4 regions of the Enterobacter nematophilus genome follow, and region 4 is predicted to be linked to each of the others. Evidence: predicted binding sites of a transcription regulator. Region 4 holds the regulator's gene; each other region holds the start of a gene.
What was found. Region 4 encodes PurR, which represses purine synthesis genes. Its sites were predicted from a motif close to CANGCAAACGTTTGCNTG; they were not measured.

Region 1: purM (phosphoribosylformylglycinamidine cyclo-ligase) is a predicted target of PurR. The motif match lies at 2,936-2,953, and genes of this name have one in related genera.
Region 2: OSH03_RS04615 (amino acid aminotransferase) is a predicted target of PurR. The motif match lies at 2,225-2,242, and genes of this name have one in related genera.
Region 3: raiA (ribosome-associated translation inhibitor RaiA) is a predicted target of PurR. The motif match lies at 2,367-2,384, and genes of this name have one in related genera.

The regions. Positions count from the first base shown of each region.
Region 1 covers NZ_JAPKNE010000007.1:86,831-92,582, forward strand. Annotated here, with positions in the region: gene uraA (uracil permease) at 1-436, opposite strand, end outside; gene upp (uracil phosphoribosyltransferase) at 523-1,149, opposite strand; gene OSH03_RS17305 (6-phospho-beta-glucosidase) at 1,317-2,747, opposite strand; gene purM (phosphoribosylformylglycinamidine cyclo-ligase) at 3,014-4,051, shown strand; gene purN (phosphoribosylglycinamide formyltransferase) at 4,048-4,689, shown strand; gene ppk1 (polyphosphate kinase 1) at 4,873-5,752, shown strand, end outside.
Region 2 covers NZ_JAPKNE010000001.1:955,751-961,502, reverse strand. Annotated here, with positions in the region: gene mepK (peptidoglycan L,D-endopeptidase MepK) at 1-255, shown strand, start outside; gene OSH03_RS04620 (MBL fold metallo-hydrolase) at 276-923, shown strand; gene OSH03_RS04615 (amino acid aminotransferase) at 971-2,161, opposite strand; gene OSH03_RS04610 (porin) at 2,346-3,434, opposite strand; gene asnS (asparagine--tRNA ligase) at 4,039-5,439, opposite strand; gene pncB (nicotinate phosphoribosyltransferase) at 5,607-5,752, opposite strand, start outside.
Region 3 covers NZ_JAPKNE010000012.1:2,316-8,067, reverse strand. Annotated here, with positions in the region: gene OSH03_RS20520 (SMP-30/gluconolactonase/LRE family protein) at 1-511, shown strand, start outside; gene pheA (bifunctional chorismate mutase/prephenate dehydratase) at 508-1,668, opposite strand; Phe leader region at 1,699-1,824, opposite strand; gene pheL (pheA operon leader peptide PheL) at 1,776-1,823, opposite strand; gene raiA (ribosome-associated translation inhibitor RaiA) at 1,928-2,269, opposite strand; gene bamD (outer membrane protein assembly factor BamD) at 2,538-3,275, opposite strand; gene rluD (23S rRNA pseudouridine(1911/1915/1917) synthase RluD) at 3,407-4,387, shown strand; gene yfiH (purine nucleoside phosphorylase YfiH) at 4,384-5,115, shown strand; gene clpB (ATP-dependent chaperone ClpB) at 5,245-5,752, shown strand, end outside.
Region 4 covers NZ_JAPKNE010000001.1:571,736-577,487, reverse strand. Annotated here, with positions in the region: gene punC (purine nucleoside transporter PunC) at 1-1,070, opposite strand, end outside; gene punR (DNA-binding transcriptional activator PunR) at 1,185-2,096, shown strand; gene purR (HTH-type transcriptional repressor PurR) at 2,114-3,139, opposite strand; gene cydH (cytochrome bd-I oxidase subunit CydH) at 3,437-3,526, shown strand; gene OSH03_RS02655 (MFS transporter) at 3,690-4,856, shown strand; gene sodB (superoxide dismutase [Fe]) at 4,894-5,475, opposite strand; gene OSH03_RS02645 (C40 family peptidase) at 5,598-5,752, opposite strand, start outside.

The sequences.
Region 1 (5,752 bases), on a different contig from region 4:
GGCCGGCCATGTTCGCCGCCACGCCCGCCAGTTCGAGACCGATAACGGCAACGATGGCCCCCATCGCCGCAGGCGGGAACATCACGTCCAGCCAGCCGGTGCCCGCTTTCTTCACGATGAAGGAAACGATGCAGAACAGCACGCCGCACATGATAAAGCCGCCCAGCGCGACCTCATAACCCAGCGGCAGCAACAGAAGTACCGGGGAGATAAAGGCAAAGCTCGACCCGAGATACGCCGGGATTTTGCCTTTACAGATAAAGAGGTACAGCAGCGTACCGATGCCGTTGAACAGCAGCACGGTAGCCGGGTTAATGTGAAACAGGATTGGCACCAGCACGGTTGCGCCAAACATGGCGAACAGGTGCTGCAAACTAAGCGGGATAGTCTGTAAAAGCGGCGGTCTTTCACTCACCCCGATAGCACGGCGCGTCATAGTGTTTTCCTCTGTGTAGTATTGTTGTTGGTGTTTTATTCAAAAAAAAGCCGACTATCAAAGTCGGCTTATTTATCGTTATTCGATTATTTCGTACCAAAGATTTTATCGCCGGCATCGCCGAGCCCCGGGATGATGTACCCGTGCTCGTTCAGCCCCTGGTCGATAGACGCGGTGTACAGCTCAACGTCCGGGTGCGCTTTTTCCAGCGCAGCGATCCCTTCCGGTGCCGCCACCAGAACCAGAACCTTAATGCTGCTGCAGCCCGCTTTTTTCAGCAGGTCGATGGTGGCGATCATTGAACCGCCGGTCGCCAGCATTGGGTCAACCACCAGCGCCATACGCTCGTCGATGTTAGAGACCAGCTTCTGGAAGTAAGGTACCGGCTCCAGCGTCTCTTCGTTACGGTAGATACCGACCACGCTGATGCGCGCGCTCGGTACGTGCTCCAGCACGCCTTCCATCATGCCAAGGCCGGCACGCAGGATAGGCACCACGGTAATTTTCTTACCTTTGATCTGCTCAACCTGCACCGGGCCGTTCCAGCCTTCGATGGTCACTTTTTCTGTTTCCAGATCAGAGGTTGCTTCGTAGGTCAGCAGGCTACCCACTTCAGAAGCCAGTTCGCGAAAACGCTTCGTGCTGATGTCATGCTCACGCATCAGGCCCAACTTGTGTTTAACGAGTGGGTGTTTCACTTCCACAATCTTCATTCTCTTTCTCCTCTGAGGTGGCATCCGCAAAAAAATCGCGGGATTATACCGCTTTTTTCGGATTGCGCCATACCCAACTTGCTTGACGTATATCAAGCAAAGTGATTTAGAGACAAAAAAAAACCGGAGGCGAGCCTCCGGCTTGGATGCGGGGTGCCACCGAGCAATTATAGCTGCTCGCCGTTGCTCGCAATCACCTGCTTATACCAGTCGAACGACTTCTTCTTGCTGCGGTTCAGGGTGCCGTTACCTTCGTTGTCTTTATCCACAAAGATAAAGCCGTAGCGTTTTTTCATTTCGCCGGTTCCGGCAGACACCAGGTCGATACAGCCCCACGGGGTGTAGCCCATCAGATCCACGCCGTCTTCCACCACCGCTTTTTTCATCTCGCGGATGTGCGCGGAAAGGTAATCAATGCGGTACTGGTCGTTCACCATGCCGTCGCTCTCCTGTACGTCGATCGCCCCAAAGCCGTTCTCAACGATAAACAGCGGCAGCTGATAGTGATCCCAGAACCAGTTCAGGGAGTAGCGCAGCCCGACCGGATCAATCTGCCAGCCCCAGTCGGATTTCTGCACGTACGGGTTGGAGACCAGGCTCTTGCTCTCGTCGTAGTCCAGCTGCGGGTTGTCCGCCGTCGCTTTGGTGGTAAAGGACATGTAATAGCTGAAGCCGATGTAATCGACGCAGCCCTGCTTCAGCGCGGCTTTATCTTCTTCGGTAATATCCAGCGCGAAGCCGCGACGTTCGAAGTAGTTGAGCAGATGCTGCGGATACTTGCCGCGCACGTGAACGTCGGTAAACCAGTAGCGACGGTGCATGGCGTTCATCGCCATCATCATGTCGTCCGGCGCGCAGGTCAGCGGATAGATAGGACACATGGCAATCATGCAGCCGATCTGCAGTGACGGGTTAATCTCGCGCCCCGCCTTCACCGCCAGGGCGCTGGCCACCAGCTCGTAGTGCGCGGCCTGGAACATCACCGGCTCGCGGTCTTCACCCGGCGCGTACTTCAGCCCGGAGTTGGTAAACGGCGCAAAGTCTTCGTGGAAGTTGGCCTGGTTGTTGATCTCGTTAAAGGTCATCCAGTACTTCACTTTGTGCTGGTAGCGCTCAAAAACGACCTTCGCAAAGCGGACAAAGAAGTCGATCAGCTTACGGTTGCGCCAGCCGCCGTATTCCGTCACCAGGTGGAACGGCATCTCAAAGTGGGAAAGCGTAATAACCGGTTCGATGCCGTACTTCAGGCATTCGTCGAACAGATCGTCATAGAATTTCAGGCCCGCCTCGTTCGGCTCAAGCTCGTCGCCTTTCGGGAAGATACGCGTCCAGGCGATGGAGGTACGGAAGCACTTGAAGCCCATCTCGGCAAACAGTTTGATGTCTTCTTTATAGCGGTGGTAGAAGTCGATGGCCTCATGGTTAGGGTAGTTTTTCCCCTCCAGCACGCCGTTGGTGATTTCACGCGGCACGCCGTGCGCCCCCGCCGTCATAACGTCGGCAACGCTTACGCCCTTGCCGCCCTCTTTCCAGCCGCCCTCAAGCTGGTGCGCCGCAACGGCCCCACCCCACAGAAAATCTGCTTTGAATCCTGACATTCGCTTTCCCTCATTCTGCGTTATTTTCTGCAAAAACAATTACAGAAACCGGTTTCAGTTCGATGATGTGCAAAGGGGATATTCGTTGCAAGCAGATCGCCGAAACCGGTTTCATTTTCGTGAACGGAATCAAGTTTGGCTGCATTTACGGGCTATACAGAAAAAAAGATCCCCACGTCCAGAATAGGCTCGCAAACGTTTGCCTGGACTGTTAGAATTGCGCCGATTTTTCTTACTAGCTATGCAATCGCGTGGGGATTTAAGCCGTGACCAACAAAACTTCTCTCAGCTACAAAGATGCCGGTGTTGATATTGACGCAGGTAATGCGCTGGTTGACCGAATCAAAGGTGTGGTGAAGAAAACCCGCCGCCCGGAAGTGATGGGTGGTCTGGGTGGATTCGGCGCACTGTGCGCGCTGCCGCAAAAATATCGTGAACCTGTTCTGGTCTCGGGTACTGACGGCGTAGGCACCAAGCTGCGCCTGGCGATGGATTTAAAACGTCACGACACGATCGGTATCGATCTGGTCGCGATGTGTGTGAATGACCTGGTGGTTCAGGGCGCAGAGCCGCTGTTCTTCCTCGATTACTACGCGACCGGCAAACTGGATGTGGATACCGCAGCCAGCGTCATTAACGGTATCGCCGAAGGCTGTCTGCAGTCCGGCTGTGCGCTGGTGGGCGGTGAAACCGCTGAAATGCCGGGCATGTACCACGGCGAAGATTATGACGTCGCGGGCTTCTGCGTCGGCGTAGTAGAAAAATCAGAAATTATCGACGGCAGCAAAGTGGCCGATGGCGATGTGCTGATCGCGCTGGCCTCCAGCGGCCCGCACTCTAACGGCTACTCTCTGGTGCGTAAAATCCTCGAAGTGAGCGGCTGCGACCCGCTGACCACCGAGCTGGACGGCAAACCGCTGGCCGACCACCTGCTGGCCCCAACCCGCATCTACGTTAAGAACGTGCTGGAGCTGATCGAAAACGTTGACGTTCACGCCATTGCCCACCTGACCGGCGGCGGCTTCTGGGAAAACATTCCGCGCGTGCTGCCGGACAACACTCAGGCGGTGATCGACGAATCCTCATGGCAGTGGCCAGCCGTTTTCAACTGGCTGCAGACCGCAGGCAACGTGAGCTCTCACGAAATGTACCGCACCTTCAACTGCGGCGTGGGCATGGTTATCGCCCTGCCCGCAAGTGAAGCGGATAAAGCGGTTAAGCTGCTGACCGAAAAAGGTGAAAACGCGTGGAAAATCGGTACGATTAAAGCCTCCGATTCCGAACAGCGTGTGGTCATTGAATGAAAAACATCGTGGTGCTCATTTCCGGCAACGGAAGCAATTTGCAGGCAATCATAGACGCCTGCAAACAGAAGAAAATCAATGGCACCATTCGGGCAGTTTTCAGCAACAAGGCCGACGCGTTCGGCCTTGAGCGCGCGCGGGAAGCGAACATTCCTGCGCACGCGCTGGAAGCCAGTCAGTTCGCCGGACGTGAAGCCTTTGACCGCGAGCTGGTGCAGGAGATTGACGCCTACGCGCCGGACGTGGTGGTGCTGGCGGGCTATATGCGTATTCTGAGCCCGGCCTTCGTCGAACATTACGCCGGTCGTCTGCTGAATATTCACCCTTCCCTGCTGCCAAAATATCCCGGCCTGCACACCCATCGACAGGTGCTGGAAAACGGCGACGAGGAACACGGCACCTCCGTCCATTTCGTGACCGACGAGCTGGACGGCGGCCCGGTGATCCTCCAGGCGAAAGTCCCGGTCTTTGACGGCGACAACGAAGACGACGTGACCGAACGCGTGCAGGCTCAGGAACACGCCATTTACCCGCTGGTGGTAAGCTGGTTTGTTGACGGGCGTCTGGCGATGCGCGACGGCACGGCCTGGCTGGACGGCGTGAAGTTACCCCCGCAGGGTTATGCGGCCGAAGAGTAGTTTGCTATGTCGGGTGGCGCTCCGCTTACCCGATATTCCCTCCCCCAACCCGCTAAATTCCCCAACAAAAAAAATAACTGTCATACTTTTCTGGCACTGTTGGACATATCGTGGAAATGCTCGCCATAATAAGGACGAGACGGATTTACCACGTCCTGTGATTGAACTGGAGTGTGAGCTGTAATGGGTCAGGAAAAGTTATATATCGAGAAAGAGCTAAGCTGGTTAGCATTTAACGAACGTGTACTCCAGGAAGCGGCAGACAAAAGCAACCCGCTGATCGAACGCATGCGTTTTTTAGGCATTTATTCCAACAACCTGGATGAGTTCTACAAGGTTCGCTTTGCCGAGCTGAAAAGACGGATCATCATCAGCGAAGAACAGGGCTTAAACTCGCACTCGCGGCATCTGCTGGGCAAAATCCAGTCCCGCGTGCTGAAAGCCGATCAGGAATTTGACGGCCTGTATAACGAACTGCTGCTGGAGATGGCGCGCAATCAAATCTTCCTGATTAACGAACGTCAGCTTTCCGTTAACCAACAAAACTGGCTGCGCCACTATTTTAAACAGTACCTGCGCCAGCACATTACCCCGATTCTCATCAACCGCGAAACCGATCTGGTGCAGTTCCTGAAGGATGACTATACCTATCTGGCGGTGGAAATTATTCGCGGTGAATCCATCCGTTACGCCCTGCTGGAGATCCCGTCCGACAAGGTGCCGCGCTTTGTGAACCTGCCGCCGGAAACCCCGCGCAGACGCAAGCCGATGATCCTGCTGGATAACATCCTGCGCTACTGTCTGGACGATATTTTCAAAGGCTTCTTCGATTACGATGCGTTAAACGCCTACTCGATGAAGATGACCCGTGACGCCGAATATGACCTGGTGCACGAGATGGAAGCCAGCCTGATGGAGCTGATGTCCTCCAGCCTGAAACAGCGCCTGACGGCCGAACCGGTGCGTTTTGTCTATCAGCGCGATATGCCGGACGCTATGGTAGAGATGCTGCGCGAAAAACTGACCATTTCGCGCTATGACTCCATCGTGCCGGGTGGCCGTT
Region 2 (5,752 bases), 380 kb from region 4:
CTGGGCACCAGCAGGCCGGTGCAGCTTATTTCTGGTTATCGCTCAATTGATACCAATAATGAACTGCGCGCCCATAGCCGTGGTGTAGCGAAAAAAAGCTACCACACGAAGGGACAGGCAATGGATTTCCATATTGAAGGCGTTTCGTTAGCCAATATTCGCAAAGCCGCGTTATCTATGCGCGCTGGTGGTGTAGGATATTACCCACGTAGCAACTTTGTGCATATTGATACCGGGCCGGTTCGGCACTGGTAATAACGAAACACAGGAGCAGTATGAACTATCGTATTATTCCGGTTACCGCGTTCTCCCAGAACTGTTCATTAATCTGGTGCGAGCAAACCAAACTGGCCGCGCTTGTCGATCCCGGCGGTGACGCTGAGAAAATCAAGCAGGACGTTGCCGACAGCGGCGTGACGCTGATGCAGATTTTACTGACGCATGGTCACCTCGACCATGTAGGCGCAGCGGCTGAACTGGCTAAACACTACGGTGTGCCGATTATCGGCCCGGAAAAAGAAGATGAGTTCTGGCTGCAGGGGTTACCCGCCCAAAGCCGCATGTTTGGCCTTGATGAGTGTCAGCCTTTGACGCCCGATCGCTGGTTGAACGAAGGAGAGCGCGTTAACGTAGGGAATGTGACTTTACAGGTGTTGCATTGTCCTGGGCATACGCCAGGCCATATCGTCTTCTTTGATGACCAGTCCCGTCTGCTGATTTCCGGCGATGTGATTTTCAAAGGTGGCGTGGGACGCAGCGATTTTCCGCGCGGCGATCACGGGCAGCTGATTCAGTCGATCAAACAGAAGTTGTTGCCGCTGGGTGATGACGTAACGTTTATCCCTGGACACGGTCCGATGTCGACGCTGGGCTATGAACGGCTCCATAACCCGTTCCTTCAGGATGAGATGCCTGTCTGGTAACCAGCATAAAAAAAGCCTGCTTACGCAGGCTTTTTTGTGGGCGCAAATTACAGGACGGCGACAATCGCTTCGCACAGTGGCGCCATGTTGTCAGGCGTCATGCCTGCAACGTTCACGCGGCCAGAGGCCACGGCGTACACGCCAAACTCTTCACGCAGACGCAGAACCTGCTCTTTGGTCAGGCCGCTGAACGAGAACATGCCGTTCTGTTTGATGATGAAGCTGAAGTCGCGGTCAGCGCCTTTCTCAGCCAGGGTGTTCACAAACAGCAGGCGCATGCGCTGGATACGCTGACGCATATCGTTCAGCTCTTGTTCCCAGATCGCGCGCAGCGCATCGTTGCTCAGAATGGTCGCAACAACAGACGCACCGTGTGCCGGCGGGTTAGAGTAGTTAGCGCGGATAACGGACTTCATCTGGCTGAAGGCGCGATCGGCGGTTTCATCGTTAGCCGCAACCAGCGTACAGGCACCTACACGCTCATTGTACAGACCAAAGTTCTTGGAGTAGGAGCTTGCAACGATCAGCTCCTGATGCACGGCTGCGAACGCGCGCAGGCCTTCGGCATCTTCTTCCAGACCGCGGGCAAAGCCCTGGTAAGCAAAGTCAAACAGCGGCAGCCAGCCTTTCTCAACGGAGAGCTTCGCCAGGTGTTCCCACTGCTCAAGCGTTGGATCGATACCGGTTGGGTTGTGGCAGCAGCCGTGGAACAGCACCACGTCACCCGCCTGCGCTTCGCTCAGGCTTGCCAGCAGGCCGTCAAAGTCCAGAGCGTGGTTTGCCGCGTCATAGTAAGCATATTCGCGCACTTCCAGGCCCGCAGAGTTGAATACGCTCTTGTGGTTCGGCCAGCTTGGGTTGCTCACCCATACGCGCTTAACAGAGGTGTTTTTCGCAAGGAAATCCGCCGCCACGCGCAGCGCGCCGGTACCGCCAGGGGTCTGCGCCGTGCGCGCACGTTTGTCACTCACGATTGCGCTGCCTTTACCGAACAGCAGCTCCTGGGTGCAGCGACCAAATTCAGGGATACCATCAATACCGAGGTAGTTTTTGGTGGTTTCATTTTCCAGCAGATACTGCTCAGCTTTCTTAACGCTGGTCAGTACCGGAGTTTTGCCGGTTTCATCTTTATATACACCAATACCCAGGTTGATTTTGCCAGGGCGGTCGTCGGCACGAAACAGATCGGCCAGGCCCAGAATAGGGTCGGCAGGAGCGGCGGTAATGTTCTCAAACATGACGAAGTTCCATTGTGATTACAGAAGTGAAATCCGCTATCAGGTTAACGGTAGATTTACAAAATGCCAACCGTTTGCGACGAAAAGCGTGCGGCTTTTCAAAAGTCGCCATTATTTTCTGTCAGGCATAAAAAAACAGGGCCGAAGCCCTGTTCATTATGCATATAACAAAGTGGTGTACTGATTAGAACTGGTAAGTTACAGCCATTGCAACCTGGTCGTCTTTACCGTTCACGATACCAACGCTACGAGAGTAGTCACTGTCGTCGATCAGGTTCAGCTGATAGTCAACATAGATGTTGAAGTTTTTGTTGAAGTAGTAAGTCGCACCCAGTTCAACAAATTTCTGCAGGTCAGCATCGCCGCCGGAGAAGGTGCCACGCTGTGCCAGGTTTTTACCTTTAGACTGAACGTAAGACACGGAAGGACGCAGGCCGAAGTCGAACTGGTACTGGGCGATAACTTCGAAGTTCTGAGTTTTGTTCGCGAATGAGCCGTCATCTTCACGGGTCATATTGCGGGTTTCAGCATAGGTGGTTGCCAGGTAGATGTTGTTTGCGTCGTATTTCGCGCCAACTGCCCATGCTTCAGCTTTCTCACCTTTGCCATCAGCGCTTTGCGCATCAGTACGGTCAGAGTTGCTGTATGCACCGATCAGGCCGAAACCTTCGCCGAATTCATAACCTACAGAAGTACCGAAGCCGTCACCGTTAGACGTTCTAACGTCGTCACGCTCGTTTTTACCCTGGTACTGCAGGCCCATGCTAAGACCGTCAACCAGACCAAAGAAGTCAGAGTTACGATAGGTCAGAACACCCGTGGTACGGCCGGTCATGAAGTTATCAGAGTAGTTGGCCCAGGTCATACCAGAGTAGGATGGCGCCATATCGGTGTAGGATTCTACGTCGTAAACGATACCGTAGTTACGACCGTAGTCGATTGAACCTGCATCACCGGCTTTCAGACCAGCGAACGCCAGACGAGTACGCTGAGTCTGGTTGCTTTCTGCCTGGCTTGCCAGGGCACGGTATTCCCACTGACCATAACCAGTCAGTTGGTCATTAATTTGAGTTTCACCTTTGAAACCGATCTGCGCATAGGTAGCGTCGCTGCTGTCAGTGTTGTCACCTGAGGTGACGAAGTCATGCTCGGCAACCACTTTTCCGTACAGATCCAGTTTGTTGCCGTTCTTGTTATAGATTTCTGCAGCGTTAGCTGCACCGGCTACCAGCAGGGCAGGGATTACCACTGCCAGAATATTGCGCTTCATCATTATTTATTACCCTCATTGGTTTTTTTATGACACTCGCCACCGCCGCCAATAAATTCTGTCAATAAATATTTCCGGAACTATTGATGAGAGTTTGGTGTCTTTATGTATCTGACAGGCATCTTTCCATTCACCGAAGCGTTTCGCTAGCCTGAAAGTGCTACAATTTTCAAGATTGAGTTACAGAAAGAAAATATGTGTAACTAAATGTGTATTTTTGGGAACTTTGTGAACCATCTCAAATTTCGGAACCCTCTGGCGAATTAAGCATCAGTTTGTTTCCTATATATATGAATTCCTTATGTTTAATTTGGATAAAGGCAATTCCTATAAACGGATGTTAAACGACTCGTTTTTTCTTATGACCGAAAAAAGACTTCTGGATGGCTGAAAATTGGTTGAAATTTGTGCTATTACTTCAGGGTGTAATAATCGCAATAAGACTGAGGTTTATTTTTTGTGGCTGGATATTTCGCGGAAACAAAACGTAACAGGTAGTGGTTGTGACGGGGTGGTGGTTTAAAAAGGCTGACTTTACGCTGACAAAAACTGACAAGACAGAATAAAATAATGGCCAGCAAATGCTGGCCATTGTCTGTGGTGTTACTTAGAAGCTGGCGTTGCGCGGAGTACGCGGGAACGGGATCACGTCACGCACGTTCTGAACGCCGGTAACGTAGGCGATCAGACGCTCGAAGCCCAGACCAAAACCGGCGTGCGGAACGGTGCCATAACGGCGCAGGTCGCGATACCAGCTGTAGTCCGCAGGGTTGAGACCCATCTCTTCCATGCGCGCATCGAGCACGTCCAGACGTTCTTCACGCTGAGAACCACCGATGATTTCACCGATGCCCGGCGCCAGTACGTCCATCGCTGCCACGGTTTTACCGTCTTCATTAAGGCGCATATAGAAGGCTTTAATGTCTTTCGGGTAGTTTTTAACAACAACCGGCGCTTTGAAGTGTTTCTCGGCGAGATAGCGTTCGTGCTCAGACGCCAGATCGACGCCCCAGTAAACCGGGTTCTCAAACTTCTCACCGCATTTTTCGAGGATCGCTACCGCGTCGGTATAGTCCACCTGCGCAAAGTCGGCAGAGACGAAACGCTCCAGACGCGCTACAGCATCGCTGTCAACGCGCTCTGCGAAGAACTTCATGTCGTCAGGACGCTCTTCCAGCACCGCTTTGAAGACGTACTTCAGCATCGCTTCTGCGAGACCTGCAACGTCATTCAGATCGGCAAACGCCACTTCCGGCTCCAGCATCCAGAACTCCGCCAGGTGGCGGCTGGTGTTGGAGTTTTCGGCGCGGAAGGTTGGGCCGAAGGTATAGATTTTAGACAGCGCACAGGCGTAAGTTTCGCCGTTGAGCTGACCGGATACCGTCAGGAAGGCTTCTTTACCAAAGAAGTCTTTGTCATAGTCCACTTTACCTTCCGGCGTGCGCGGCAGGTTTTCCATGTCCAGCGTCGAGACGCGGAACATTTCGCCTGCGCCTTCCGTATCGGACGCGGTGATCAGCGGGGTCGACACCCAGAAATAACCCTGCTCATCGAAGAAGCGATGCAGCGCCTGGGCCAGCGTATGGCGCACGCGAGCCACCGCACCAATCAGGTTGGTACGCGGACGCAGATGTGCGACTTCACGCAGGTATTCTATGCTGTGACGTTTTGCCGCCATCGGGTAGGTGTCCGGATCTTCAACCCAGCCGGTGACTTCAATGGCTGAGGCCTGGATCTCGAAACTCTGACCCTGGCCAGGTGATGCGACAACCACACCGGTAACGATAACGGAACAGCCCGTCGTCAGGCGCAGAACGTCATCATTGTAATTGGGCAGAGAATTATTGATGACGGCCTGTACAGGATCAAAGCAGGAACCGTCATAGACGGCAAGGAAGGAGATGCCAGCTTTAGAATCTCGGCGAGTACGCACCCATCCGCGCACGGTGACCTCCTGGTCAACGGCGACACGGCCCTGGAGTACGTCGGCTACAGGCACAACGCTCATAATATTCTCTCTGTTAATAGTCGGAAAAAATAAACACTTGTCCACCCCAAGACGGGGGGATATCTATGTTACCTGCCAACCGCTATCAGACAAGTAAATTTCGCAGTCAAAAGAGAAGAATTGAGAAATAAATAAGGGAAGGGAGCCCTGAAGGCTCCCGTAAGCGCTTAACTGGCTTTTTTGATCTGGGGGAGATCGAACGCTTTGCGCAATGCGCGAACAAACGCTTTGTCATGGCAGATGGTTTTACCCGGGCTGTCGGAGAGCTTTGCCACCGGCTTGCCGTTACATTCCACCAGCTTTATCACGATAT
Region 3 (5,752 bases), on a different contig from region 4:
TTACAACGGCGCGCTGCTGATGCGCATCGACAACAACCTGACGCCGAAAGTGATCCAGTGTGATATTCACGGGCATAACGGCTTAGCGTTTAGCCCGGATAAGCGATGGATGTTTACCTCTGATACGCCAAACGGCGTTATATACCGCACGCCAGTTGATGAAAAGGGTGAACCCGGCAGGCGCGAGGTGTTTCGTCAGTTTAAAGCGGGAGAAGGGATACCCGACGGCGCGGCGATGGATGTGGAAGGCTGCTACTGGAGCGCGCTGTTTGACGGCTGGCGTATCGCGCGTTTTTCACCGCAGGGGGAGCAACTGGAAGAATACCGCATGCCGGTGCGTTGCCCGACGATGGTCTGCTTTGGCGGCGATGACATGAAAACGCTGTTTATTACCACCACGCGGGAAAATATGGATGCGGAGGAGGTGGCGAAGTACCCGCTTTCCGGTGCCGTCTTCACCCTGCCGGTTAATGTGGCAGGGATGAAGAAAAGCCGTTTTATTGAATGCTAGCTTGGATCGACCGGCACGACGTTTTCGCTCGGATAGCAGCCCAGCACTTTCATTGAACGGGTAATTTCACCCAGTTCGCGCAGGGCTTTCTGCATGGATGCAGATTCCAGGTTGGCCTGGATATCGAGGTAAAACATCTCTTCCCATGGATTACCGTGGATTGGGCGTGATTCAAGCCTGGTCATGATCAGATTATGGTTGCGCAGCACCAGCAGGGCTTCTACCAGCGCGCCCGCCTGCTGGCCGGTCGCCATCAGCAGCGTGGTTTTCGCCGGCACCTGGTCTGATACGTTGATTGCCTTGCGGGCCAGCACCACGAAGCGGGTGATGTTTTGCGTCTGGTTAGCAAGATTGCGTTCCAGAACCTGTAAGCCATACAGCGCGCCGCCCGCTTCGCTGCCGAGCGCCGCAACGGTTGGGGAGTTGGCCTGCGCCACTTTTTCCATTGCCGCCGAGGTGCTTTCGGTGTACTCGATTTTCCAGTTCGGATAGCGGTTCAGGAACTGGCTGCACTGCTGGAACGGTTGCGGATGGCTGTACACGGTTTCGATCGTGCTCAGGTCGGTTGAGCCGGAGACCAGCACGCAGTGATCGATAGGGATCGTCAGTTCGCCGACCAGAGACAGGCTGGTATGCTGCAGCAAATCATAGACGTCGTTAATGGCACCGGAGCTCGTGTTTTCAATCGGCACGACGGCGTAATCCGCCTGGCCGGTCTCAACCTGGTTAAAAATATCGGCGAATTTTGCGCAGCCGCTTTCAATAAACTCTTCGAAATGGCGCGCGGCATACTGACGTGCGGCCAGGTGAGAGTAGGAGCCTTTAGGCCCGAGGAAGGCGATGCGCGCCGAGTGCGGGTTGGTTTTGTTCAGATGCTGCTGGAGTAACGCTTGCTGGGTGAGTACAGAGTCTTCAATGATGAGCTGGAACAGCCGGGTGATGTAATGGGCATCGAGGTGATGCGCTTTACCGAGCTGGATCAGACGCTCCAGCAGATCGCGCTCGCGGTCGATATCACGCACCGGGCGATGGGAGTCCAGCTTGGCTTTGCCCACTTCAATGGCGAGCGCGCGGCGTTCGGCCAGCAGCGCCAGTAATTTTTCATCCAGCGCGCTGATTTTTACTCGCAGATCCAGTAACGGGTTTTCCGGTGTCATAGTGTTGCCTGTCTCATTTTATCGTTATCAATAAAAAAGGCCCCCCGGTGTGGGAGGCCTTGTTGTTCGTCTTCGCATTCTTTATCACACGACGAAACGCCTCCCGTTTAGGGGAAGGTAAAAAAGAATGCGAAGAAGAACGGCGTAAGTTTCATAAAGTCATCCTGTGATTGATACCGTTAAAGTACCCGTACTGTTTTCACCCTGTCAATAAAAAACGCGCCCGAAGGCGCGTTGGCGGTACACTCAATTTAAAGGATTACTCTTCTTCAACTTCTTCCGCGAAGCTGGCGTCTTTCACCGATGTTGTGGCGCGACGGGCTTCACCTTTGTGTTGCACTTTATTGAGCTGCCGTTCCAGCTTGTTGATCAAATCGTTAATTGCGGTGTACATATCCTCATGTTTTGCGCTGGCGACCAGATGGCCGTTTGGAGTATTGATAGTTGCGTCAGCGATGAAACCCTGGGGCTCCTTGGACAGGATGATATGTGGATTAATCAAGTGTGTTTGCCATTTATCCAATTTGGCGAGACGGTCTGCGACGTGCTGGCGAATTGCCGGAGTAATTTCCATTTGTTTACTGGTAATGTTCATTGTCATAAATTTTACCTCTTGTCTTTCCGTCTTGGTGATTCCAGCATACCCGACCTAATGTCAAAATGTGTGATTTAGATCACGTTATTTTGTCGGTTTTTGTCAGGGAATCTTTTTTGTGAGGCAGGGCAGGAAGAGGTGAGATTTACCTTGTGGAAGGCTCGAATTGCGGTCATAGTTGACGGGATGTGTTGGGGCTAAAGCGCTTCAGCGGATGTCTGAAATGAATAAAACAACGGCAGCCTTCGGGCTGCCGTTTTGCATTAAAGCGATATCAGGTGTTGCTGCTGTTCGCGGCGATGATTTTCGCCACTTTTTCAGCCTGAGCGGTCATCTGCATCTGACGGTAAGCATTTTCCATCAGCTTCAGGCCGTCACGCGTTGCCTGAGTATCCGGATAATCACGCAGCATACCTTCTACGCGGTTAACCACAGCAACCCATGCGCCACGGCGGGTATAGTATTCCGCAACGGAGTATTCATACTTCGCCAGACGATCTTTCAGGAACACCAGACGTTTGGTCGCGTCTGTGACGTACTGACTGTTCGGATAGCCGCGCACCAGCTTGGAGAAGTCATTGAAGGCATCGCGCGCATGCTGCGGATCACGGTCGGAGCGATCTACGCCAAAGAAGCCCTGCAGAGCACTGTCGTCCAGCGCCATGTTGGTCAGACCGCGCATGTACATAACGTAATCGATGTTAGGATGAGTCGGGTTCAGACGCATGAAACGATCGATAGTTGCCTGAGCCAGCGGCAGATCGGCATTTTTGTAGTAGGCGTAGATAAGATCCAACTGTACCTGCTGCGAATACGGACCAAATGGATAGCGATTATCCAACGCTTCCAGTTGCGTTATCGCCTGTTTCCAGTTACCGTCCTGCAACTTTTGTTGTGCAGTCGCATAGATTTCATTCGGCGGATTGTCAGGGACCTGTTCATTCGAACCGGAGCAGCCCACCAAAGCCAGGCTCAACGTGGCCGCTGCCACCAGATATTTCATGCGCGTCATGACGTTTTGACTTTCCTCAAATGTTTGTCCGGGAGAAACTCTGTTCCTGCTCCCGATTAAGACCAGCTACAATAGCACACTATATTAAACGGCAAAGCCGTAAAACCCAACGTTAAACAAAGAAGCAGTTTATGGCACAACGAGTAGAACTCACCGCAACAGTCTCCGAAAATCAGCTCGGTCAACGCTTAGATCAGGCTTTGGCCGAATTGTTCCCTGATTATTCGCGTTCACGCATAAAAGAATGGATCCTTGACCAGCGCGTGCTGGTAAACGGCAAGATCTGGGACAAACCAAAAGAGAAAGTGTTTGGTGGGGAAGCTGTTGCCATCAATGCTGAAATCGAAGAGGAAATCCGCTTCGAGCCGCAGGATATCCCACTGGACATCGTCTATGAAGATGATGACATTCTGGTGATCAACAAGCCGCGCGACCTGGTTGTTCATCCGGGCGCGGGTAATCCTGACGGTACGGTACTTAACGCACTTCTTCATTATTATCCGCCGATTGCGGATGTCCCACGTGCGGGCATCGTTCACCGTCTGGATAAAGACACCACCGGGTTGATGGTGGTGGCGAAGACCGTTCCCGCTCAAACCCGTCTGGTGGAATCGCTGCAGCTGCGTGAAATCACCCGCGAATATGAAGCGGTAGCCATTGGGCACATGACCGCTGGCGGCACGGTAGAAGAGCCGATCAGCCGTCACCCGACGAAACGTACCCATATGTCGGTGCATCCGATGGGTAAACCGGCGGTGACGCACTATCGCATTATGGAGCACTTCCGTATTCATACGCGCCTGCGCCTGCGCCTGGAAACCGGCCGTACTCACCAGATCCGCGTACATATGGCGCACATTACCCATCCGCTGGTGGGGGATCAGGTGTACGGAGGTCGTCCGCGTCCGCCGAAAGGCGCATCGGATGAGTTCATCAGCGTATTGCGTAAATTCGATCGTCAGGCGCTGCACGCGACCATGCTGCGTCTTTATCACCCCATCAGCGGTATCCAGATGGAATGGCATGCGCCTATCCCACAGGATATGGTGGAACTTATTGACGCCATGCGTGCCGATTTCGAAGAACATAAGGATCAAGTGGACTGGTTATGACCAAACTGATTGTCCCGGAGTGGCCGCTGCCTGCAGGCGTGGCCGCCTGTAGTTCGACCCGTATTGGCGGCGTGAGCCAGGGCGCGTGGGAGTCTTTAAATCTCGGCGCGCACTGCGGCGACAACCTGGAACATGTTGAAGAGAACCGCACGCGCCTGTTTGCTGCGGGAAATCTGCCCTCGAAACCGGTCTGGCTGGAGCAGGTTCACGGTAAAGCGGTACTGAAGCTGACGGGAGAACCTTACGCTTCTAAACGCGCCGATGCCTCTTACAGTAATACGCCGGGCACGGTTTGTGCCGTAATGACTGCCGATTGTCTTCCGGTTCTGTTCTGTAACCGCGCGGGCACTGAAGTGGCTGCCGCGCATGCGGGCTGGCGTGGCCTGTGCGAGGGCGTGCTGGAAGAGACCGTCGCCTGCTTTAATGATGATCCCGCTAATATCATGGCCTGGCTTGGTCCGGCGATTGGCCCTCGCGCTTTTGAAGTGGGGCCAGAGGTTCGCGAAGCCTTTATGGAAAAAGATCCGCAAGCCATTGAGGCCTTCCTGCCTGCCGGGGAAAAATATCTGGCGGATATTTACCAGCTCGCCCGCCAGCGCCTGAATAATATTGGCATAACGCAGATCTTCGGCGGCGATCGCTGTACGTTCACCGAAAAGGGTGATTTTTTCTCCTATCGCCGCGACAAGACGACGGGTCGTATGGCAAGTTTCATTTGGCTGATATAACCTAAAGAATCAAGACGATCCGGCACGTGCCGTTTTCTTTTCACATAATTCAGGTCATTAACCTTGAATAATTGAGGGATGACCTCATTTAATCTCCAGTAGCAAATTTGACCTGTTATGGGAGGAGTTATGCGTCTGGATCGTCTTACTAATAAATTCCAGCTTGCTCTCGCCGATGCCCAGTCTCTCGCACTGGGGCACGACAACCAATTCATCGAACCTCTTCATTTAATGAGCGCCTTGCTGAATCAGGAAGGGGGATCGGTACGTCCTTTATTAACGTCCGCTGGCATTAATGCTGGCCAGTTACGCACCGCTATCGATCAGGCGCTGAGCCGTTTACCGCAGGTAGAAGGTACCGGCGGCGACGTGCAGCCGTCTCAGGATCTGGTGCGCGTGCTGAACCTTTGCGACAAGCTGGCGCAAAAACGTGGGGACAACTTTATTTCGTCGGAGCTGTTTGTTCTGGCGGCGCTTGAATCACGCGGTACCTTGACCGACCTGCTGAAATCTGCCGGTGCAACCACCGCCAATGTGACTCAGGCGATTGAGAAAATGCGCGGAGGTGAAAGCGTGAACGATCAGGGAGCCGAAGACCAGCGTCAGGCTTTGAAGAAATTTACGGTCGATCTGACCG
Region 4 (5,752 bases):
GCAATCAGCGCGGAGACCACCAGGCTTGCCAGGAAGCACAGCCCCAGCTGCAGGGTGTTCTGCAGCGCAGCCGCGCGGCCTGTCGCCTGCGGGAACGGACGCAGCGCCTGCGCCACAACGATAGGGTAGATCGCCCCGTTCGCGATGGCCATCACGCAGAATGGAATCAATATTTCGGCCAGACCTGCGCCCGGAATAAAGCCAACGGCCCAGGTGCCGATGACGCTCAGCGCATAGAGCACCAGCAGCCACGGCAGCATCTGCTGACCTTCCCATTTTTGCAGCGCCGCGCGACAGCCGTAACCGCCAACCAGGAACGCGATGGTCTGCGGAACGTAGCTCAGGCCAATGGCCGCCGGGCTGTAGCCCATATCGTGCAGAATAAAGGGCGACCCGGTCAGCCACGCGAAGAAGCTCGCCGAGCAGGCGGCATAGATCAGAACGTTGCCGCGATACGCCTTAGCGCTCAGCAGGGAGGTGAAGGTAATCGGCTTCGCGTCTGCGTGCGCCTCTTTTTTATGCGCGGGCTTGAGGGCGAACGCCGGCAGCATCAGCACCAGCGTAATGGCAAACAGCGTGGCGAAGATGGCCTGCCAGTCGAAATGCGCGAGGATCCAGCTGCCCAGCAGCGGGGCGAGGGCCGGTGAGAGCCCCACCAGCGGCATAATGGTGGCGAAAATACGGTTTGTGCGGTTTGCCGGGTAGTAGTCGGTGACCAGCGCCTGCCAGGTCACGGCCGCGGCACAGACGCCGACCGCCTGAACAAACCGCAGCACCAGCAGCCAGGTGGCATCGCGCACCCATAGCATCCCCAGGCAGCCCACGGCAAAAATGGCCAGCCCCAGCAGCAACACCGGTTTACGCCCAAAGCGATCCGAGAGCGGTCCCCAGAGCAGCTGCGCGAAGGCAAAACCGGCGAGGAACAAACTCAGGCTGGCGCTGATGGCGGCGGCAGGGGTTTGCAAATCTTCCTGCATGGCGGCGAAAGCCGGCAGGTACATATCGGTGGCCAAAAAGCCCAGCACGCTTAAGCCGCCGAGCCAGACTAAAAAACCTTTCCTGGGTTGCACTGTTTTATTCTCCTGAGGAGGCAGGTATACGTTGGCGCTGAGTGTAGGGAGTGCAAAGCCGCTTGTGAAACGCTAATATTTGGCGGGTGCATTCAAATTTTTTGCAGGCAGAAAATGTGGTCAGATTATTCTCTTGAAGTGGTCGATGCTGTCGCGCGTAACGGCAGCTTTAGCGGGGCGGCGCAGGAGTTGCACCGCGTCCCTTCGGCCATCAGCTATACGGTGCGACAGCTTGAGGAGTGGCTGGCGGTTCCGCTGTTTGAACGGCGGCATCGTGATGTGGAATTAACGCCCGCAGGGGCGTGGTTTTTGAAGGAAGGGCGTTCTGTTATCAAAAAAATGCAGATCACCCGCGAGCAGTGCCAGCAGATCGCGAACGGCTGGCGGGGACACCTTTCCATCGCGGTGGATAACATCGTTAAGCCCGAACGCACCCGGCAGATGATCGTCGACTTCTATCGTCATTTTTCGGATGTCGAGCTGCGGGTCTCGCAGGAGGTGTTCAACGGCGTCTGGGATGCGCTGGCGGACGGCAGGGCAGAGATGGCGATTGGTGCGACCCAGGCGATCCCGGTCGGTGGACGTTACGCCTTTCGCGATATGGGCATGCTGAGCTGGAAATGCGTGGTGGCAAGCGATCATCCGCTGGCGAAGATGGAAGGGCCGCTGAGCGACGATACGCTGCGCAGCTGGCCGTCGCTGGTGCTGGAGGATACCTCCCGCTCTCTGCCCAAGCGTATTACCTGGCTTTTAGATAACCAGCGGCGGGTGGTGGCCCCTGACTGGGAATCGTCGGCGACGTGCCTCAGCGCCGGGCTCTGCGTCGCGATGGTACCCGTTCATTTTGCGCGTCCGCGCATCGACACCGGCGAGTGGGTTGAACTGACGCTGGAGAATCCGTTCCCGGATGCGGCCTGCTGCCTCACCTGGCAACAAAATGATGTCTCGCCCGCCATGGCCTGGCTTCTGGATTATCTGGGGGACAGCGAAACGCTTAACCGGGAGTGGCTGCGGGAGCCAGACTGACTGGCTCCGCAATGAGATTAACGACGATAGTCGCGGAACGGACCGTCCGCAACGGAACGGCGTTCGATGAGGCGAGGGTGAACTTCAATGGACTGCGACTCTTCACGCTTGTTGACGATCCTGTCCAGCAGCATATTGAAGGCGGTTTCACCCAGCGAATCTTTCGGCTGGTGAATGGTGGTCAGCGCTGGCGTGAAGAAGCGCGCGTTGCGCACGTTGTCATACCCGATCACGGAAATATCCTGCGGGACGCGCAGGCCCAGCTCGTCGGCAGCGCAGAGCGCGCCCATTGCCATGATGTCCCCCCCGCAGAAGACGGCGGTTGGACGGTGCGGCTGAGAGACGATCTGCTGCATCGCGCGGTAGCCTGATTCCGGCTCGAAGTCACCCTGCACGATCCAGTTTTCCGGCACGGTAATCAGCGCTTCTTCCATCGCTTTCATAAAGCCGGCCAGGCGGCCAGCGCCGGTGTTGCGTTCCAGCGGGCCCGGGATCACGCCAATCTCGCGGTGGCCGCGTTCGATCAGATAACGGCCCGCCATATAACCGCCTTCGAAGGCGTTATCGATGACGGAGTCCGTGAAGTCGGCGCGCGCTTCGCCCCAGTCCATCACCACCATAGGGATATGGCGATACTCTTCCAGCATCGACAGCACGGATTCCGGGTACTCGGAGCACATCACCAGCAGGCCATCCACGCGCTTTTGCGCCATCATCGACAGGTAGGCGCGCTGTTTTTCAATGCTGTTCCAGGCGTTGCCCAGAATCAGGGTATAGCCTTTCTGGAAGCAGTTTTTCTCTACCGCTTCAATGATCTCGGCAAAATAGGCCGCTTCGCTGCTGGTCGCCAGCAGACCAATAGACTTGGTGTGGTTAACCTTGAGGCTGCGCGCAACCGCGCTCGGGGAGTAGTGCAGCTCTTTAATTGCTGCCCAGACGGCGTTGCGCGTCTCTTCCGCCACAAAGCGGGTTTTGTTAATTACATGTGATACGGTTGTAGTGGAAACGTTTGCGCGTTTTGCTACGTCTTTAATTGTTGCCATTAAATGTCACTCCAGACCATATCCTAAGCTCCTGAAAAACTTGAAGGTAAACGTTTGCCTTCTCTCACCCTTATCACGCAATTTTGGATTGCGGCACGCCGGGAAAACGACACGGGACGTCAGGAGGGGGTCAATGGCCGGTACGCTAATAAATTTAGCGTGGAATTTTGGCCTATCTTGATGAAAAGGGGAAGAGGTAAAGTGTTTATCAGCTTAAATCATGGAAGATTTTTGACGTAAACTGTGCAAAAATGAGCAAGCTCACTTTTCGTGGGGGGATTAAAAGGAGAAAAATTGATGAGTTCCGATCTGAAGTTTTCGCTGTTCACCACCGTTATTGTGCTGGCGCTGATTGTGGCGGCTGGCCTGACGGCTGCGCTGCACTGATTTACGCGGGGGGAGAGCCTTCTCCCTCCCGAACGTCCCGATTGTTACTTCCCTGGCAAAAATCTTTTGCCATTTTGTTAACTTCTCATTTTTTGTGATTGATGTCATGCTTTCCGCTTCTTTGTTCTGTGTCACTACATGACACGGCATCCGGAGTTGACGCATGAAAATCAATTTTCCCCTGCTGGCCCTGGCGATTGGCGCTTTTGGGATTGGCACCACTGAATTCTCCCCGATGGGGTTACTGCCTGTAATCGCCCGGGGCGTGGACGTCTCGATCCCGGCCGCCGGGATGTTAATCAGCGCCTACGCCATCGGCGTGATGGTGGGGGCGCCGCTGATGACGCTTCTGCTTTCGCACCGCGCGCGCCGCAATGCGCTGATTTTCCTGATGGCGATTTTCACCCTGGGCAACGTGCTTTCGGCCATTTCGCCGGACTACACTACCCTGATGCTGTCTCGCATTCTGACCAGCCTCAACCACGGTGCCTTCTTTGGGCTGGGATCGGTCGTGGCCGCAAGCGTGGTGCCAAAACACAAGCAGGCAAGCGCCGTGGCGACCATGTTTATGGGGCTGACGATTGCCAACATCGGCGGCGTACCGGCGGCGACCTGGCTGGGTGAAGCGATCGGCTGGCGTATGTCTTTCCTGGCAACGGCCGGGCTGGGCGTGGTCGCGATGGTGGCGTTGTTCTTCTCCCTGCCGAAAGGCAGCGCCGGAGAACGTCCGGAAGTGCGTAAAGAGCTGGCGGTGCTGATGCGCCCGCAGGTACTCTCCGCGCTGCTCACCACGGTGCTGGGGGCAGGGGCGATGTTTACCCTCTACACCTATATTTCACCGGTGCTGCACGATATCACCCACGCAACGCCTCTCTTCGTTACCGCGATGCTGGTGCTGATTGGCGTCGGCTTCTCGATTGGCAACTATCTCGGCGGGAAATTTGCCGACCGTTCCGTGAGCGGCACGCTGAAGGGCTTTTTAACTCTGCTGATTGTCATTATGGTCGCTATCCCGTGGCTGGCGCGGAATGAGTTCGGCGCGGCGATTGCGATGGTCGTCTGGGGAGCCGCTACCTTTGCCGTGGTGCCGCCGCTGCAGATGCGCGTGATGCGCGTCGCCCATGAGGCGCCGGGCCTCTCGTCTTCCGTAAATATCGGGGCGTTCAATCTCGGCAATGCGCTGGGTGCCGCCGCCGGAGGCGCCGTGATTTCAGGCGGTCTGGGGTACAGTTTTGTGCCGGTGATGGGGGCGATTATTGCCGCGCTTGGCCTGCTGCTGGTGATGATGTCCGGCCGTAAACAGCCTGAAGCGGTTTGCACGGCTGAATAAGCAAAAACGCAGAAGGGTTGCCCCTTCTGCGTGTCTCTTACGCGGCGAAGTTCTTCGCGACAAAGTCCCAGTTAACCAGAGCCCAGAAGTGCTCCAGATAGTTCGGGCGCGCGTTGCGGTAATCAATGTAGTAAGCATGCTCCCACACGTCCACGGTCATCAGCGGCGTAGCGCTGGTGGTCAGCGGGGTGCCCGCGTTAGACGTGGATACGATAGCCAGTTTGCCATCCGCCTCTTTTACCAGCCACGTCCAGCCAGAACCGAAGTTCTTGATGGCTGCATCGGTAAACTTCGCTTTAAACTCCGCAAAGCTGCCAAAGGCGGCGTTGATGGCGGCTGCCAGTTCACCGGCAGGTTCGCCGCCGGCATTCGGCGCCAGGCAGTGCCAGTAGAAAGTGTGGTTCCACACCTGAGCCGCGTTGTTAAAAACGCCACCCTCTGAGCTGCGAACGATCTCTTCCAGCGTTTTGCCTTCAAAACCGGTGCCCTTGATGAGGTTGTTCAGGTTAGTGACGTACGTCTGATGATGCTTGCCGTAGTGATATTCCAGGGTTTCCGCAGAAATGTGCGGTGCCAGGGCGTCTTTTGCATACGGTAGTGCAGGTAATTCGAACGACATTGCTTCTCTCCTTATTGTATTTTGTGTTGCCAATAACCCTACAGACAACAAGGACAGGATAGCAAATTGAAAGGGTATGCAAAAGAGGAACTTACCCTGCCGCCGATGCGGCAGGGCAGGGATTAACGAATGGTTTTTGGCGTCATGACGCGACGCGCGCCAACGTAGTGACGTACCCAGTAATCTTCGCTGAGCGAGGTGATCTGAATGTCCTGACCGCTGCGCGGAGACTGGATGAATTTCCCGTTGCCGACATAGACGCCCACGTGGTCAGCCG